Regions from separate parts of the Candidatus Allofournierella merdipullorum genome, predicted to be linked through region 2. Evidence: predicted binding sites of a transcription regulator. Region 2 holds the regulator's gene; each other region holds the start of a gene.
What was found. The regulator NrdR, encoded in region 2, represses ribonucleotide reductase genes. The targets are predictions, from matches to a motif close to CACNANATNTNGTG.
Positions count from the first base shown of each region.

Region 1 (5,200 bases), on a different contig from region 2:
CCTTTTGAGCCGGGGAGGGAAGAGAGATGAAAACAGGAAAACTTGTGATCGGTATTTTGAGCATCGTCCTGTTCCTTCTGGTCGCGCTGCAGTCCTGTGCGGCCGGCCTGGGCAATACCCTCGCCGATAACGGAGAGGTGAGCGGTTCGGCCGACTTTTTGCTGGCGCTGGGCCTGCTGGTGGCGGGCATCATCAACATCTGCACCCGCAAAGGCGGCAAAGGCGGCTATGTTGCCGCCGGGTTCTATATCCTGCCTGCGCTGCTTGCCCTGCCCAACGCGGGCAGCTACGCCGACCTGTATATCTGGGCGGTGATCGGCATCGCCTTCGGCGTGTTTTCGGTGATCGCGACCAGCCGGACGAACCGGCTGTGAATGGCGGAACGAATCCGTAAAAAGGCTCCGGCTTTTTGGCCGGGGTGCCGTAAGTAAACGTCGCCGAGAAGCGGGCGCTTTTGCGGTATCGCGGCGTCAAAGCGCCTTGACAACCACCAAGGGTGCCTGCGGCGCTATTCCTTGCGCTCCCATCAAAATCGCCCGCTTCCTGGTGCTGCGCAGTTCTGCCCCAGGATTTTGGATGAAGAAAGCACAAAGAGCGGCCCCTCAAGCCTTGGTGGCTTGGGGGGCCGCTCTGCGTGTTTTATGCGCCAAAATCCTACGGCAGAACCGCCGTTTTCTTATGCCATCCCGGCGTTTGGCCGGGGCCTTTTTGCGTGGCCGGGAAAACGTCCGCACAATGGGATAAATTGCCTGCTATACTGGGCACAGAAGGGCAGAAAGTTGGCCAGGCACCCGTATATGTGTCCGCTTTTGTGGAAAAACAAACAATATGTTGACTTTTTGCCGAGATGGAACTACTATATATGGTGTATCCTGAAAACGACGTTGGGAGGGAACTGAAATGAACGTACGCAAGCGCAGCGGCAAAGTTGTGCCCTTTGACGCTGAATTTATACGCCGTGCCATTACGCTGGCTGCGGCCGCCGCCGGAGAACACGACCCCCAGAGAGTGGATGACGTGACTGCCGCGGTGGAAGAAAAACTGTCTGCCGGCCAGGACATCGTGGACATCGAGCGCATCCAGGACGCGGTGGAGGAGACCCTGTTTGAAAAGCAGCTTTATCGAACTGCCAAGACCTACATCCTCTACCGGGTGCAGAAGGAGAAAGAGCGCACCAGCGGCGAGTGGAAAGAGGGCATCCTGACCAGAGAGTTCCTCAGCCCCTATAAGCACGCGCCCAATCCCATGGAGCAGCTGGGCGCCTTTGTCTACACCCGCACCTATTCCCGTTATCTGCCCCAGCAGGGCCGCCGGGAATTCTGGTGGGAGACGGTGCGCCGTGCGGTGGAATACAACGCCTCGCTGGCCCCCACGCCCCGGGAAGAAGCGGAAAAGCTTTATGACAACATCTACCATCTGCGACAGTTCCTGTCCGGCCGCACCCTGTGGGTGGGCGGCACGCCGGTGGCGGAAAAATACCCCATGGCAAACTACAACTGCGCCTTCACTGTCATCAACGACTTCATCGCCTACCACGACCTGTTCTACCTGCTGATGGTGGGCAGCGGCGTGGGCGTGCGGGTGCTCAAATCCGATGCCGACCAGCTGCCGCCGGTGCGCACCGATTTGAAAATTCTGCACAAGTCCTATGACCCTGTCCCGGCAGCAGAGCGGCTGGAGTACACCAACCTTACCTTCCAGCGCGACACCGCCACTCTGGCCATCGGCGACTCCAAGGAGGGCTGGGCTCAGGCGCTGACCCGCTACTTCGAGCTCATCACCAACCGGGAGTACGAGGGCGTGACCACCCTGGTGGTGAACTACGACTCCATCCGTCCGAAGGGAGAGCGGCTCAAGACCTTCGGCGGCACTGCCAGCGGTTCCGGCTCCATGATGACCATGCTGGATAAGATCCACAAGGTGGTCACCGCCGCCGGCGCCCGGGACGGCGCGGTGCGCACCCAGCTGCGGCCTATCGACCTTTTGGACATCGCCAACATCATTGGCGAGAACGTGGTCTCCGGCGGCGTGCGCCGCACCTCGGAGATCGGCCTGGTGGACGCGGACGACGAGACCTGTATCCAGGCCAAGTCCAACCTCTACCGCCAGGTGAACGGCCACTGGGAGATCGACAAGTCCATCGCTCACCGGCAGATGAGCAACAACTCCATCTTCTACCGCGAAAAGCCCACCCGGGAAAAACTGCATTGGCACATTCAGCAGATGCGTTATTCCGGCGAGCCGGGCTGGATCAATGAAGAGGCGGGCCTCAAGCGCCGGCCCAACTTCTGCGGCTGCAACCCCTGCGGCGAGATCCTGCTGGATTCCAACGGCCTTTGCAACCTGACCACCGTAAACGTGATGGCCTTTGTGGGCGAGGACGGCACGCTGGATCAGGAGGGCCTGCTGGAGGCCCAGCGCCTGTCCGCACGGGCTGGCTACCGCATGACCTGCCGGGAGCTGGAAATGTACCGCTGGGACCGGGTGCAGAAGCGCGATCGCCTGCTGGGCTGCTCTCTCACCGGCTGGCAGGACATGGTCAACGCCACCGGCATCGACCGTGACCAGCAGGCAGAACTGCTGGAGCAACTGCGGGCGGCTGCCCGCAAGGCGGCAGACGAGATGGCCGCGCAGCTGGGCGGCAACCGGCCGCTGCTGGTGACCACCCTCAAGCCGGAAGGCACCCTGTCGCTGCTGCCCACCGTGTCCAGCGGCGTGCACTATTCTCATTCTCCTTATTACATCCGCCGTGTGCGCATCACCGCCACCGACCCTCTGTGCCGCGTCTGTGAAGAACTGGGTTACCCGGTGCTGCCCGAGGTGGGCCAGGACCCGGAGGACCCCACCACCAAGGTGCTGGAGTTCCCGGTCAAGGCCCCTGCAGGACGGGTGAAGGGCGATGTGACCGCCATCGAGCAGCTGGAAAACTACAAGATGTTCATGGAACATTACGTGGACCACAACTGCTCCATCACGGTGCACGTGCGGGAGAACGAGTGGGCCGATGTGGAGCAGTGGGTCTGGGACCATTGGGACGATGTGGTGGCCCTGTCCTTCCTGAGCTACGACGACAGCTTCTATGAACTTCTGCCCTACGAAGCCATCGACAAAGAGGAGTACGAGCGCCGCAAGGCGGAGATGCGCCCCTTCAACCCGGCGCTGCTCTGCCGTTACGAGCACGAGGAGACCGAGCTGGACATCGGCGCCTCCGACTGCGTGAACGGCGTGTGCCCCATCCGCTGAGTTTTTACAACGAGAGCCGTCTGCTCCGCGAAAGCGGGGCGGGCGGCTTTTTGTCTGCCCGCAGAAGGCCTCGGCGTGGTTGCCCCCGGAGAGGCCGTCTGCTATAATGAAGAGGATATAAGGGCGGCAGGCCGCCCGCAATAAAATAGCGGAATGCGAGGGAACAAGTGACATGAAACGTTTGCTGTGTATCCTGTTGGCACTGACCATGTCGGTCAGTCTGTTCACCGCCTGTGGCGGCGGCGACGAAGGGACCGCTGTCTCCGGCGGCAGCGCCGAGCCCGCCGTGGAAGCCACGCCCGAGCCTACCCCCGAACCCTACGAGGCGAATGTGCTCACCGGCTACGAGAAAGACGCCGACTACCCTGAGGGCCAGCGTATCACCGCGGTGATGGTGAACAACATCGCTCAGTGCCGGCCTCAGCGAGGCCTGTCAGCGGCGGACATGCTCTTTGAGATCAAGGTGGAGGGCGGCATCACCCGCTTCATGGCTTTGTTCACCGACTACAACAACATTCCGGACATCGGCCCCGTGCGCTCTGCCCGCGACCAGTTCTTCCGCCTGGTGCTTCCCTGGCAGCCGCTCTATGTCCACATTGGTCAGAGCGTGGTTCAGACGGAATACATCACCAACTACAACTACGACGAGTGGAACCTGGAAGGTAAATACGACAGCAACCTCAGCTACCGTGACAAGAACCGTGTGAACTGGGCGGGCAATCATGTGGCCACCGAGCACACCGCCTACACCAACGGCCAGCTCATCGCCGATTATGTGGAGCGTCACGACGTGGACGACCGCCGGATGTACAACTCCACCTTCTTCGACTTTGTGGACTACCGCGACCCCGCCAAGGTGCTCACCGGCGAGCATCTGGAGGACGGCGCCAGCGCTGATGCGGGCCGTGTGACCATCCGCCACTCCGACTATTACCGCACCCAGTTTGACTATGATTCCAGCCTTGGCCAGTACGCCATGGCCCAGTATTACTCCGCAAAGGGCAGTTATATGGATACGGTGGACGAGAACAACGGCCAGCAGCTGATGTTCGACAACCTGATCGTCCTTTTTGCCGACATCCACCGCTATCCCGGCCACGACACGTCGGACCTGCAGTACGCCGAGTACGGCTGGGGCGGCGTGGGCTACTACTGCTACGGCGGCAAGATCGAGCGCATCCGCTGGCAGAAAGGCACCCCGCTGGATACTTTGCGCATTGTGGATTTTGAGACCGAAGAACCCTTTGCGATCAATTGCGGCAAGACCTATGTGACCGTGGTGGACGAGGACGAGATCCCCGGCTTCACCTGGGAATCTCTGGAGACCGCCCAGGATGTGCAGGAGGCTCCGGCCAGCGAGACCTTTGTGGAAAATGAGGATTGACCCCACGGCAAGATAAGCACCAAACAAAAACCAACGGCGGCAGACCCTTTTGGGCCTGCCGCCGTTTTGATTTGCGGAGAAGGATGCTTCAATCCCACCAGAAATGCCATACGGTGGAGCGGCAAAGCGTGTCTGCCAGAACGCCGAGATGCCAACCGGAGCCCTCGTCTACATCCGAGCAGAAGCTATACTGCTCTGCCGCAAGTTCCAGGGCATTCTCGCGGGAAACAGGGGAGGGCAGATCAAATTCCAGCGTGTCGTGAGAGATCACGGCCGGCACCGCGCCGTATTGCTCGAACCAGTATTTGGCGGTGGTCATCAGCCGAACGGTATCCGGGCAGCTGTTCCAGCCGCCGAAGGGCAGATACGCAAAAACTTCCCAGGGGCCCTTCACCGGCACCTTTGCCAGAATGAGAGGCGCGGTCATGCCGCTGAAAACGTCCCAATAGCCGGCGAAGCAGTCGTTCACTTCTCCGCCTTCCATTCCCGGCGCCTCCTGCGGCGGCTCTCTGCGCCATCCGCGCATCCGTTCAAAGAGTGTGCTGCCTTCCTCCAAAGGGAGGGCAAGGGCCT
Region 1 is NZ_DBFNWJ010000019.1:500-5,699, reverse strand. Features, by position in the region: gene ACMNAY_RS03495 (hypothetical protein) at 1-8, shown strand, start outside; gene ACMNAY_RS03490 (hypothetical protein) at 27-374, shown strand; gene nrdJ (ribonucleoside-triphosphate reductase, adenosylcobalamin-dependent) at 901-3,243, shown strand; gene ACMNAY_RS03480 (DUF3048 domain-containing protein) at 3,416-4,627, shown strand; gene ACMNAY_RS03475 (DUF4253 domain-containing protein) at 4,716-5,200, opposite strand, start outside.
Region 1: a site for NrdR is predicted at 855-868, ahead of nrdJ (ribonucleoside-triphosphate reductase, adenosylcobalamin-dependent). Genes of this name have one in related genera too.

Region 2 (5,200 bases):
GGCGGAACACTGAGAGCCCGCCCAGACGCGCGATGGTGTACACCGGCTGGGTCTCGCTGGTATACGCGGCCCCCAGAGTCATCTCACCCAAAAGGGCAAGCAGGCTGTCCGCCAGGAACACGGCCCCGATCATTTTTGCCGCGTCCCGTCCGCTGCCCCCGCTCCGGGACAAAAAAGGCAGCAAAATCAGTTCCGGCGGCAGATAAAAACGCGTTACGGCAAGCCCGGCCAGCGTTTTGATATCTGTTTCGGGCGTTTGAAGATGGCTGAACTGCATCTGCCCCGCCACCGACCACCCCAGCGCCAGAACGGAGACTGCCGCCAGCGTCAGTACCGGCCAGGCCGCCCGTCCCAGCGCCTGTACACCGGCAAACGCACCATAATATGCCGCACCGAACACCAGGATGAGGAACAGCAGCGCCGGAAGCTGCTGCTGCATCACGTAGTTGTAAAAACGCTCCCCCTGAATGACCTCCAGCGCAACGGAGAGCACCAGCGCACCGCACAAAAGCAGCGAGAGCATCGGGCCGGGCCGCTGTCTGCCGCACCAGCGGAGGTACACGAGCATCACTGCGCACAGCAGAGCAAACCGCAGCGCGCCCGACAGGATGGCCGTCCGGGCAGGAAGGACCTCGATTTGCCGCCCAAAGGGCTGAATGAAGCTGTCGGTCAAAAAGGCGGCAAGCACCAGCGTTGCCGCCTGCTTTTGTTCAAAAAGCGACTCACGATCCATAGTTTTCTTCTCCACCGGGCAGGTCGTTCACATCGAAGGGGCGGCTTGCCAGCCGCTGCCAGGGCATGCGCACAAGGCCGTCCCGCAGGGCGCCCCGCCCAAAGGGTATCAGCGGCGAAGTGTAAGGCACGCCGAAGGAGTGCATGCCGCAGATGCTCACCAGCATCAGAAAGAACATCGTCACAAGGCCGAACGGCCCGAACAAACCGCCTGCCAGCACAAACAGCACCCGCAGCACGGTGGCCGGTTCGTACAGCGACGGAATGACAAAGATGGAAATGGTGGTCAGTGCCGCCACGATGAGCACCGGCGTGCTCATGATACCCGCCTTTGTGGCTGCATCGCCCACGATGAGGGCCGCCACAAGGCTCACCGAGTGGCCGATGGGCTTTGGCAGCCGCAGGCCGGCCTCCCGGATGATCTCCAACAGGACGATGACCAGCATCATCTCCATGAACAGTGGCAGCGGCGTTGCGGTCGCCGCCGCTGTTACTTTATAAAGCAGTTCCGGCGGGAACAGCTCCGGTGTGTACTCCGCAATGGAGACAAACACCCCCGGCAGCAGCACCGACAGAAAAAAAGCCGTATACTTGAGCAGTCGAACGGCGCTGGCAAAGTAGGCCTTGCCGGCGTAATCGTCCAGACTTTGAAAGTTTTCGTTGAAGAAGTAGGGCACGATCATCGCGAAGGGGCTTGCGTTCACAAGCACAATGATTTTTCCCTCGCATATCTTGGCGGCGGCAGTGACCGGCCGCTCGGTGTAGCCCACCTCCTGAAAAAAGCTGAAGCTGCCCCGGTGAAGATAGGGCGCGAGATATCCGCTGTCGAACAGCACGGGCAGATCCACCGACTTCAGCTTTTTCTCGATGGCGGCGACAAACTCCGGCTTCGCCAGGGTGCGGTCGTACAGCATGGCCACTTCGGTGCCGGTGCGTTCGCCGGCCGGGAAAATTTTCGTTGTGAGGCCTTCGGTGCGAACCAGCCGCCGCACAAGGCTGACATTGATGCGCAGCAGGTCACAAAAGCCTTCCCGGGAGCCACGGATGTCTCCCTCGCCGGAAGGCTCCTGTACCGAGCGGAACTGCATATTCTGCGTGGAAAGAACAATCGCTTTACGGCAGCCGTCAATGAGCATCACCGTTGTTCCCGCGGTCAGCTGGGTGCGCAACGCATCGAAATCCTCCACCGGTGTGTTCTCCACCGGCAGGTCGGTCTGATTTTGAATGTAATCGAACAGTTCCAGCCCGTTCGCCGGCTCAAACCGGGTCTCGTTGAGCATGGAGAGCATCACCACCCACAGCCGCTCCAGGGTGGAAAGGCCCTCGAAAAAGCACAGGCAGCAGGGCACGCCACGCACGTTGACGGTTTTTGCATACAGGTCGACGGAATTGCCAAACATCTCTTTCAGACGGGCGATGTTTTCGCCCAGCGAAGGGGTCAGGGGCATCGGCATCGTTTTTCACCTCGCCGGTTAGTATGCCCCGGAGCCGTCCTTTCAAAACCACTTGCCTGGAGGAGTTTTGTATGCTGGTGCTGGTGCTTCGCACATTGATGATCTATCTTCTCATCGTGGCGGCCATGCGGCTGATGGGCAAACGCCAGCTGGGGGAACTGCAGCCCTCGGAGCTGGTGTCTACCATTCTCATCTCCAATCTGGCCTCCATCTCCATCGAGTCCCCGGAAGTTCCGCTGGCCGCAAGCCTCGCGCCCGTCTGCCTGATCGTGGTGCTGGAACTGTTTTCCTCGGCTCTGTGCTACATGAGCCCCACCGCGGCAAAGATTTTATCCGGAACGCCGGTGGCAGTGATACGGGGCGGAAAAATCGACCAGAAGACCCTGCGGGAACTTCGGTTCAGCGCCAGCGACCTGCTGGAAGCGCTGCGGGGCAAGGACATTTTTGACCCCTCCGAGGTGAACTACGCACTGGTGGAGACCAACGGCACTTTAAGCGTCAGCCGGATGCCGCAGAAGGATACGCCCACGCGGGAGGACTTGAAGCTGCCGCCGCCCGAGGCCCGCACCCCCATAGTGCCCCTCATCATCGACGGGCGGGTGCTGGCGGATAATCTCGCCTGGTGCGGCAGGAACGAGCAATGGCTGGACAAAGTTCTGCGTCAGCACAAGTGCGCCCGGCGGCAGGTCCTGTTGCTGCTGGGCGACGACTCCGGCCAGGTGCAGCTGGTCAAAAAAGAGAGCCGCTGAAACCAGCGGCTCTCCGATTGAAAGGATGATCGAATGAAACGTGTGCGGGCAGCCTTTGGGCTGCTGGTTTTTCTTGCGCTGCTGATCGTTGTCAGCAGCATCCTGGTGCGGACCACCAACAACACTCTTTTGGAGGACCTGGACCGCATCGGTATCTTGAGCGCCGGCGGCGACTACGAGGCCGCCCTTAGAACCATCGACGAGATGAACGCTTTTTTTGCCCGCCGGGAGCACTGGATGGCGCTGTTCATCAAGCGGGACTATCTCAGCGGCATCGCCATGTGCCTGGGCGGGTTGTCGGCCTATGTTGGCCCGGATAATCAACAGGACCTGCAAAGCGAGCTTGGAAAGGCCCGCACGCAGATCCTGATGACCGGTCATTTATTTTTCAGTATGCTTTGAGGAGTGGCCGTTGAGCATATCCTTCAACTCGTCCATGAAGGTGTTGATGTCGCTGAACTGCCGATAGACCGAGGCAAAGCGCACATAGGCCACCTCGTCGATCTTCTTCAGTTCGTCCATGGCCAGCTCACCGATGTGCATGGAGGTTACTTCCCGCTCGTAGCTGTTCAGAAGCGTCTGCTCGATGCGGTCCACCGCCGCCTCCAGCGTCTGGTAGCTGACCTCCCGTTTCTCACTGGCGCGCAGCATGCCGCCCAGCAGTTTCTGGCGGTCAAAGGCCTCCCGGGAACGGTCCCGCTTGACGACCATCAGAGGCACGGTCTCCACGATCTCGTAGGTCGTGAATCGCTTGGCGCAGCTCAGGCATTCCCGGCGGCGGCGAATCTTTTCCCCGTCCTCTGTGGGGCGGGAGTCGATCACCTTGGAATCCAGTTCGCCGCAGTACGGACATTTCATGGCAGTTTCCTCCTTGGGCGGTAGGCGGGCATTGGGCCGCCGTCAAATCACTATACAAACAGTATAGCATATTTTCCCGCAAAGAAAAGATTTTCAGCCAAAAATCCTGTCATTCAGCTCTTCATAGAACGCCTTTGTGGCGGCCTCATCCGCGCCGCTGAGCACCACGGTCCTCCCCTCCACCTGCATCACGATGCAGGAATCGCAGCCGGTGTAGGCATAGCGGGTATAACTGCCGAAGGCATCGTTGCGGAATGCTCCCATGGAAAGTCGGGGCGATCCGAACCCGTTGGTGCGGCTGCCGGCCTGGATGCCCTCGGCATATTCGATGCTTTCCACATCTGCGTAGTCTATTTCGGCATCATTCCAATAACTTGCCTCGATCTGCAATGCGTTCTCGCCCACCGTATAATGGATGTCTCCTGTGAAAAGAAGTACCGGTGTGCCCACCACGGCGACAGCCAAAATCACGAGGGCCACCGCCGTTACTACACGGTCTGCTTTGGATCTGAACAGGCATCCGTTCCAGCTTCCATCCCGAACTTGTTTGCGGTACAATCGGTAGGAATAGACACAAGGCACCACCGCCAGAACGACAATGGACACCAGCATTCCCACGGCCATGGCGGCCCCGGGCAAAAGGCAGCACAGCAGCAGAACAAGGCCGCCCGCCACCCACACTTTGCCGCCAATGCGGTGGGTGCGGTTCCAATTCTCTTCATTGGCCAGCGTCCAGGGCAGACGGATACCCAAGGTAGGATTCTGCTTCATCTTGGGCATGTAATTTCCGATGACAAGGAACATCAGGCCCAGGCTTGCGGGCAGCAGACGCTCCCAACCCAGTTTCACATCCAGCGCCACTGCCCAGGTGCCGGCACAGTAAAACAACGAGATACAGGGCAGCAGCCAGTAGATCAGCTCCAGCGCCTTTTTGCTCTGGCCGTTTTTTCGGTTGGTGTGAAAAGTGAGCAAAAGGCAGAGCCAGTAGGTCGCCAGCATGGCGGCGGGCATCCCCAGGCAAAAGGCCAGTTTTGCGAGGTTGTTCTCACCGGGCAGGCGTGTCCATAACCCCAGACCCGCCAGCGCAGGCAGCAAAATGAGCACAGACCCGGCCAGTGTCTTGCGTTTATTCAAGAGTTCCATCGTTTCCCTCCCCTTTCAGCGTGGTCAGCCAGAGAAGGATCTCCTCCAGCACCGACGCGTTCAGTTCATAACGAATGTATTTGCCGTCCCGTTCGTCCCGCACAAGGTCGGCATCCTTGAGCACAGACAGATGCCGCGAAATGGCCGCCGCCGACACCGGGAACCGCTCGGCGATCTGCCCCGCTGTCAGCGGGCCGGCCCGCAGCAGTGTCAATATCTCCCGGCGGGTGGGGTCCGCGAGAGCACGCAATGTGTCCTGCATCG
Region 2 is NZ_DBFNWJ010000043.1:90,862-96,061, reverse strand. Features, by position in the region: gene ACMNAY_RS07560 (GerAB/ArcD/ProY family transporter) at 1-733, opposite strand, end outside; gene ACMNAY_RS07555 (spore germination protein) at 723-2,186, opposite strand; gene ACMNAY_RS07550 (DUF421 domain-containing protein) at 2,258-2,935, shown strand; gene ACMNAY_RS07545 (DUF4363 family protein) at 2,969-3,337, shown strand; gene nrdR (transcriptional regulator NrdR) at 3,317-3,793, opposite strand; gene ACMNAY_RS07535 (SdpI family protein) at 3,887-4,936, opposite strand; gene ACMNAY_RS07530 (autorepressor SdpR family transcription factor) at 4,920-5,200, opposite strand, start outside.

Region 3 (5,200 bases), on a different contig from region 2:
ACCTTCATGCTCAGCTTGAACAGGTCGTAGTTGGGGTCGCCCTCGTTGTAGTTGACCCCCTCCTTGACCTTGAAGATGTGGATGGGGAAGATGGGCGTCTCGCCGTGGCCCAGGCCCGCGTCCTCCGCCAGCAGGATGTTGCGGATGGCCATGCGGCCTTCGGGGGTGGTGTCGGTGCCGTAGTTGATGCTGCTGAAGGGGGTCTGGGCGCCGGCGCGGGAGTGCATGGTGTTCAGGTTGTGCACAAAGCCTTCCATGGCCTGGTAGGTGTCCCGGTCGGTCTGCTTGTAGGCGCGGCGGCGGGCGGTGGCCACGATGCGCTTTGCCTCTTCGGCGGAGAGGGCGCTGGTCTCGGCCAGGGCGTCGGCCACGATGGCGTCAAACTCCTCGGCCTTCACCTCCATGCGGGGCTGCATGCCCAGCGCGTCGGCGGCCTTGTTCACCGCCGCGGCGGTCAGGGCGCTCTCGTCCTCACTGTCCAGCAGGTCCTCCACGCCCTCGGTGAGCTTTTTCAGATAGAGCTTCGCGAAGCTCTTGCGGATGCCCTCGGCCATGCCGTAGTCGAAGTTCGGGATGGACTGGCCGCCGTGCTGGTCGTTCTGGTTGGACTGGATGGCGATGGCCGCCAGCGCCGCGTAGCTGCCGATGCTGGCAGGCTCGCGCAGAAAGCCGTGGCCGGTGGAAAAGCCGCCGTGGAACAGGCGCAGGATGTCGATCTGGGTGCAGGTGGTGGTGAGGGAATAGAAATCGAAATCGTGGATGTGGATGTCGCCCTCGGTGTGGGCCTTGGCCTGCTCGGGGGTGAGCAGATAGGCCGCGTTGTAGGCCTTGGCGCCGGCGGTGCCGATCTGCAGCATGCTGCCCATGGCGGTGTTGCCGTCGATGTTGGCGTTGTCACGCTTCATGTCGCTGATGCGGGCATCCACGTTGGTGATCTCGTCGATGGTCTTCATCAGGCTGGTGTTGGCCTCGCGGATGCGGGTGCGGTTGGCCCGGTACAGAATGTACTTCTTGGCCGCCTCGTCGTGGCCGCACTCCATCAGGCCGGTCTCCACCGCGTCCTGGATCTGCTCAATGGAGGGGGATTCCTCGCCGCAGTCCACCTCCAGATGGCGCGAGACCTTGTTGGCCACGCGGGCCGCTTCCCGCGCGTCGCCCTCGCCGGCGGCCTCCAGGGCCTTCAGCACCGCGGCCGCGATCTTGCCCTCGTCGAACAAAACGACGCGTCCGTCCCGCTTGATAACGCTCTTGATCATGATGTGCACTCCTCCTGGCCCGGCTTCGGGCCTTGCTTTGCGCTGTTTTTCCCCCTCGCGCGCCGCCGGGCAGCTGTCTGTATTTTGGGGTGAAAACGCTGTTTTAAACATTATGACACCTACATATAGTGGCTGTCAATATGACCAGGCGCAAAATTAGCGCCAAGGTTTCGATGATTTTTTTGTGAGTTTTGCTTTTCACGTTCAAAAGGGGGCAAAAACATGCTACAATGGATGCGCATCGTATGCGCATCCAGCCCCGAAGAGGGTCAAAATAAGGGGGGAGCCCTTGTGGAACAGGGAGAGCTTCGCAGCGCCGGCGGCGTGGAATACACCCTCATCCGCAAGCGGGTGAAGAACCTGAACCTGCGCCTTGCGCCGGACGGCAGCGTGCGGGTGAGCGCCCCTCTGCGGGCCGGCGCCGCCTCCGTGGACGCCTTTGTGGCCGCCCACGCCGATTGGGTAAAGCGGGCCGAGGCGCGCCACCGGGCCGCCGAAGCCGCCCGGGCGGCCCTGGCCCCGCCGGAAAAGGACCAGTGCCTCGCCCTTTTTAAAGAGGTGAGCGACGGGGTGTTCCCCCGGTTCGAGAAGGTGCTGGGGGGCAAAAAGCCCGTTATAAAGGTGCGGGACATGCGCACCCGCTGGGGCAGCTGCCACCCGGCCAAGCGGCAGATCACGCTGGCGGCGCGGCTGGCGCTGCAGCCGCCCCAGGCCATTGAATATGTGGTGGTGCACGAGTACTGCCATTTTATGCATCCGGACCACCAGGCCGGGTTCTGGGCGCTGGTGGAGAGCATCCTGCCGGACTGGAAGGCCCGCCGGGCCCTGCTGCGAGACCCGCGCTGAGCGCGCGGCCACGGAAAGGAAGATCCCTTTGGACGCAAAGTACAAACGCCTGGCGAACAACACCCTTTTGTTCGCCATCAGCAATTTTTCGGCAAAGCTGCTCAGCATCGTGCTGCAGCCTTACATCACCTTCGCCATGGGCCAGGTGGAAGAGGTGGGCATCACCAAGCTGGTGCAGAACATCGGCTCGCTGCTCATCCCGCTGGTGAGCATGGGCGTGAGCTATGCCATCATCCGCTTCGGCCTGGACGAAAAGGTGAAAAAAGGCGCGGTGTTTACCGACGGCCTGCTCACCATCCTCACGGGCTTTTTCATCATGCTGTGCTGCTATCCGCTGCTGCGGTTCATCCCCCTGTTTGCGGACTACGCCCCCTTCCTGTACATCCATGTGCTGGTGAGCTGCCTGCGCACCTGGTGCACCCAGTTCGTGCGCAGCCGCCAGCTGAACCGGCTGGTGGCGGTGGACGGCGTTTTGTGCAGCGCCACCAACCTGGGCTTTACCATCCTGTTCCTCTCCGGCTTCCACATGGGGGCCAAAGGCTATGTGCTGGCCATCATCTGCTCCGACGCGTTGAGCGCCCTGTTCGTCTTTTTCATCGCCGGGCTGGGGCGGTATCTGCGGCCCCGCTTCCACTCCACGACGCTGTGGAAGCAGATGCTGGCCTACTCGCTGCCCATGGTGCCCGCCCAGATCAGCTTCTGGGTCATCAACGCCAGCGACCTGTTCTTCGTGCAGGCCATGTGCGACGGCTACCAGGACCAGGCCGGCACCTACTGGACCGGCCTTTTGGGCGTGGGCTACTTTTTGCCCACCATCCTGTCGGTGCTGGGCACCATCTTCTATGAGGCGTGGCAGTTGTCCGCCGTGACCGAGCTGGAGGGCCGCCAGCGGTTCTTCAGCCGGGTGTTCGGCCTCTACCAGAGCCTTTTGTTCTGCTGCTGCGCGGGCATCATCCTGCTGTGCCGCCCGCTGATGTTCATCTTCAAGGCCAACTTCTTCGACGCCTGGCAGTTCGTGCCCCTGCTGGCCATCGGCACCCTGTTCAGCTGCCTCAACCAGTTCCTCAACAGCATCTACATGGTGGAAAAGCGCAGCACCCTCTCCCTTTACACCATGCTGGCGGGCGCGGTGGTCAACTGCCTTTTGAACTGGCTGTTCATTCCGGTGATGGGCCCCGTGGGCGTGACCCTGGCCAGTTTCCTGAGCTACTTCGTGGTGTTCATCCTGCGTGCCGTGAACACCCGGGGCCTGCTGGCCATCGACTTTGCCCCCCTGCGCCTTACCTTCAATCTGACCATGGTGCTGGCCGAGGCCGGGCTGATGATCTTCCAGACCCCCTACTGGCCCCTGTGGTGCGCCCTCATCACCGTGGGCGTGTGCGCCTTCAACTTCCAGGGCGTCATCGGCATCGTGATGCAGCTGCTGGGCCGTCGCCGCCGCGCTTGACAGGCGGCGCGCCGGGGCGTATACTATAAGCAGTAATTATTCCTGTTTTTAAGAAAGGACGGGACAATATGGATCTTACAGCGCTTTACAAACTCAGCTGCGGGCTGTATGTCATCACCACGGTGGACGGCGGCCGGGGGGTTGGCTGTGTGGTGAACACCGTCACCCAGGTGACCGCCGAGCCGGTGCAGGTGATGGTGGCCATCAACAAGGAAAACTTCACCGCCGGCGCGGTGCAGCGCAGCGGCCGGTTCGCCGTGTCGGTGCTGACCGAAAGCGCCCCCATGGAGCTCATTGGCCGGTTCGGCTTCCGCTCCAGCAAGGACGAGGACAAGTTCGAGGGTCTCCGGGCCGTGGAGTTCAAGGCGCTGCCCTGCCCGGCGGAGCATGTGAACGCGGTGCTGGTGTGCAAGGTGAAGGAGACGGTGGACGCGGGCACGCATCTTTTGTTCATCGCCGAGGTGGAGGACGCGGGGACCCTCTCCAGAGAGCCTTCCATGACCTACGCCTACTACCACCAGGTGAAGAACGGTCTGACCCCGCCCAAGGCCAGCAGCTACCAGGCTGCCGCGCCGGCCCCCGCCGCCACCCGCTGGCAGTGCTCGGTGTGCGGTTACATCTACGAGGGCGAGGAGCTGCCCGCCGGCTTCACCTGCCCGGTGTGCAAGCAGGGCGCCGAGGTGTTCAAGAAAATCTGACATCCGCAAATAAAAGATAAGGGCATAGCTTCGGCTATGCCCTTATCTTTTTCTTTTGGGGGCGTATTTTGCTTATGCCTGGGTCTGCAGGCTTCTGCGCTTGCTCAGCAGGAACGCCAGCAGGCCGATCACGCCGGCCAGGGAGACCACCGCGGTGCCCAGCGAGACATAGACGATGGTCTTGAGCCCGGAGTCCTCCGCCGGGGCCATGGGAGCCGCGCCGGCATTGAGCTCGGTGCCGTCGGTGAGGGTGACCACCAGTTCGCCGTTTTCATTGATCGCAAGGTCGGCAATGCCAACGCCGTCCTCGCCGGACGTGCCGGTGCGGCCCGCAGCCTTGATGCCGGTATCGGTGCTGCCGATCCACCAGTTTCCGTTGCTGCCGATGTTCGGGGTCACGCCGTTGGCGCCGTCGGCGCCGTTTTTGCCGTCCGCGCCCGCGTCTCCGGTGGCCTGTACGCCGGTGTCCACTCCGCTGATCCACCAATTTCCGTTTTCGCCGATGACGGGGGTATCGCCGGGGTCGCCCTTGTCGCCCTTTTCACCCTCATCTCCTTTATCGCCCTTGTCACCTTTGTCGCCCTTGTCTCCCTTGTCGCCTTTGTCGCCCTTTATGCCTTGCAGGGCGGACAGTTCAATGAGGTTCTGCCAGGCGCTGTCGCCGTCGTGCTTCCACTGGATGTATCCGTTCGCCACCTGCAGCTGCACTTCCTTGCCGTCGGCGCCGGTGATGTCGGAAAGAGCGACCAGGGTCTGCCACGCGTCGTCGCCCTCGCCCTCATACCGCCACAGGATGTTGCTGCCGTCGTTTTTCAGCTCCACCTGGCGGCCGTCTTCGCCGCTCTCACCTTTCAGAGCGGAGAGGGGAAGCAGGTTTTTCCAGCCGGTATCGGAGCCGGTGGTGTAGCGCCACTGGATGTAGCCGCCGGCGTTGTCCACCTGCAGCTCTACTT
Region 3 is NZ_DBFNWJ010000059.1:87,458-92,657, reverse strand. Features, by position in the region: gene ACMNAY_RS11280 (anaerobic ribonucleoside triphosphate reductase) at 1-1,256, opposite strand, end outside; gene ACMNAY_RS11275 (M48 family metallopeptidase) at 1,548-2,102, shown strand; gene ACMNAY_RS11270 (lipopolysaccharide biosynthesis protein) at 2,131-3,549, shown strand; gene ACMNAY_RS11265 (flavin reductase) at 3,618-4,247, shown strand; gene ACMNAY_RS11260 (DUF6273 domain-containing protein) at 4,320-5,200, opposite strand, start outside.
Region 3: a site for NrdR is predicted at 1,374-1,387, ahead of ACMNAY_RS11280 (anaerobic ribonucleoside triphosphate reductase). Genes of this name have one in related genera too.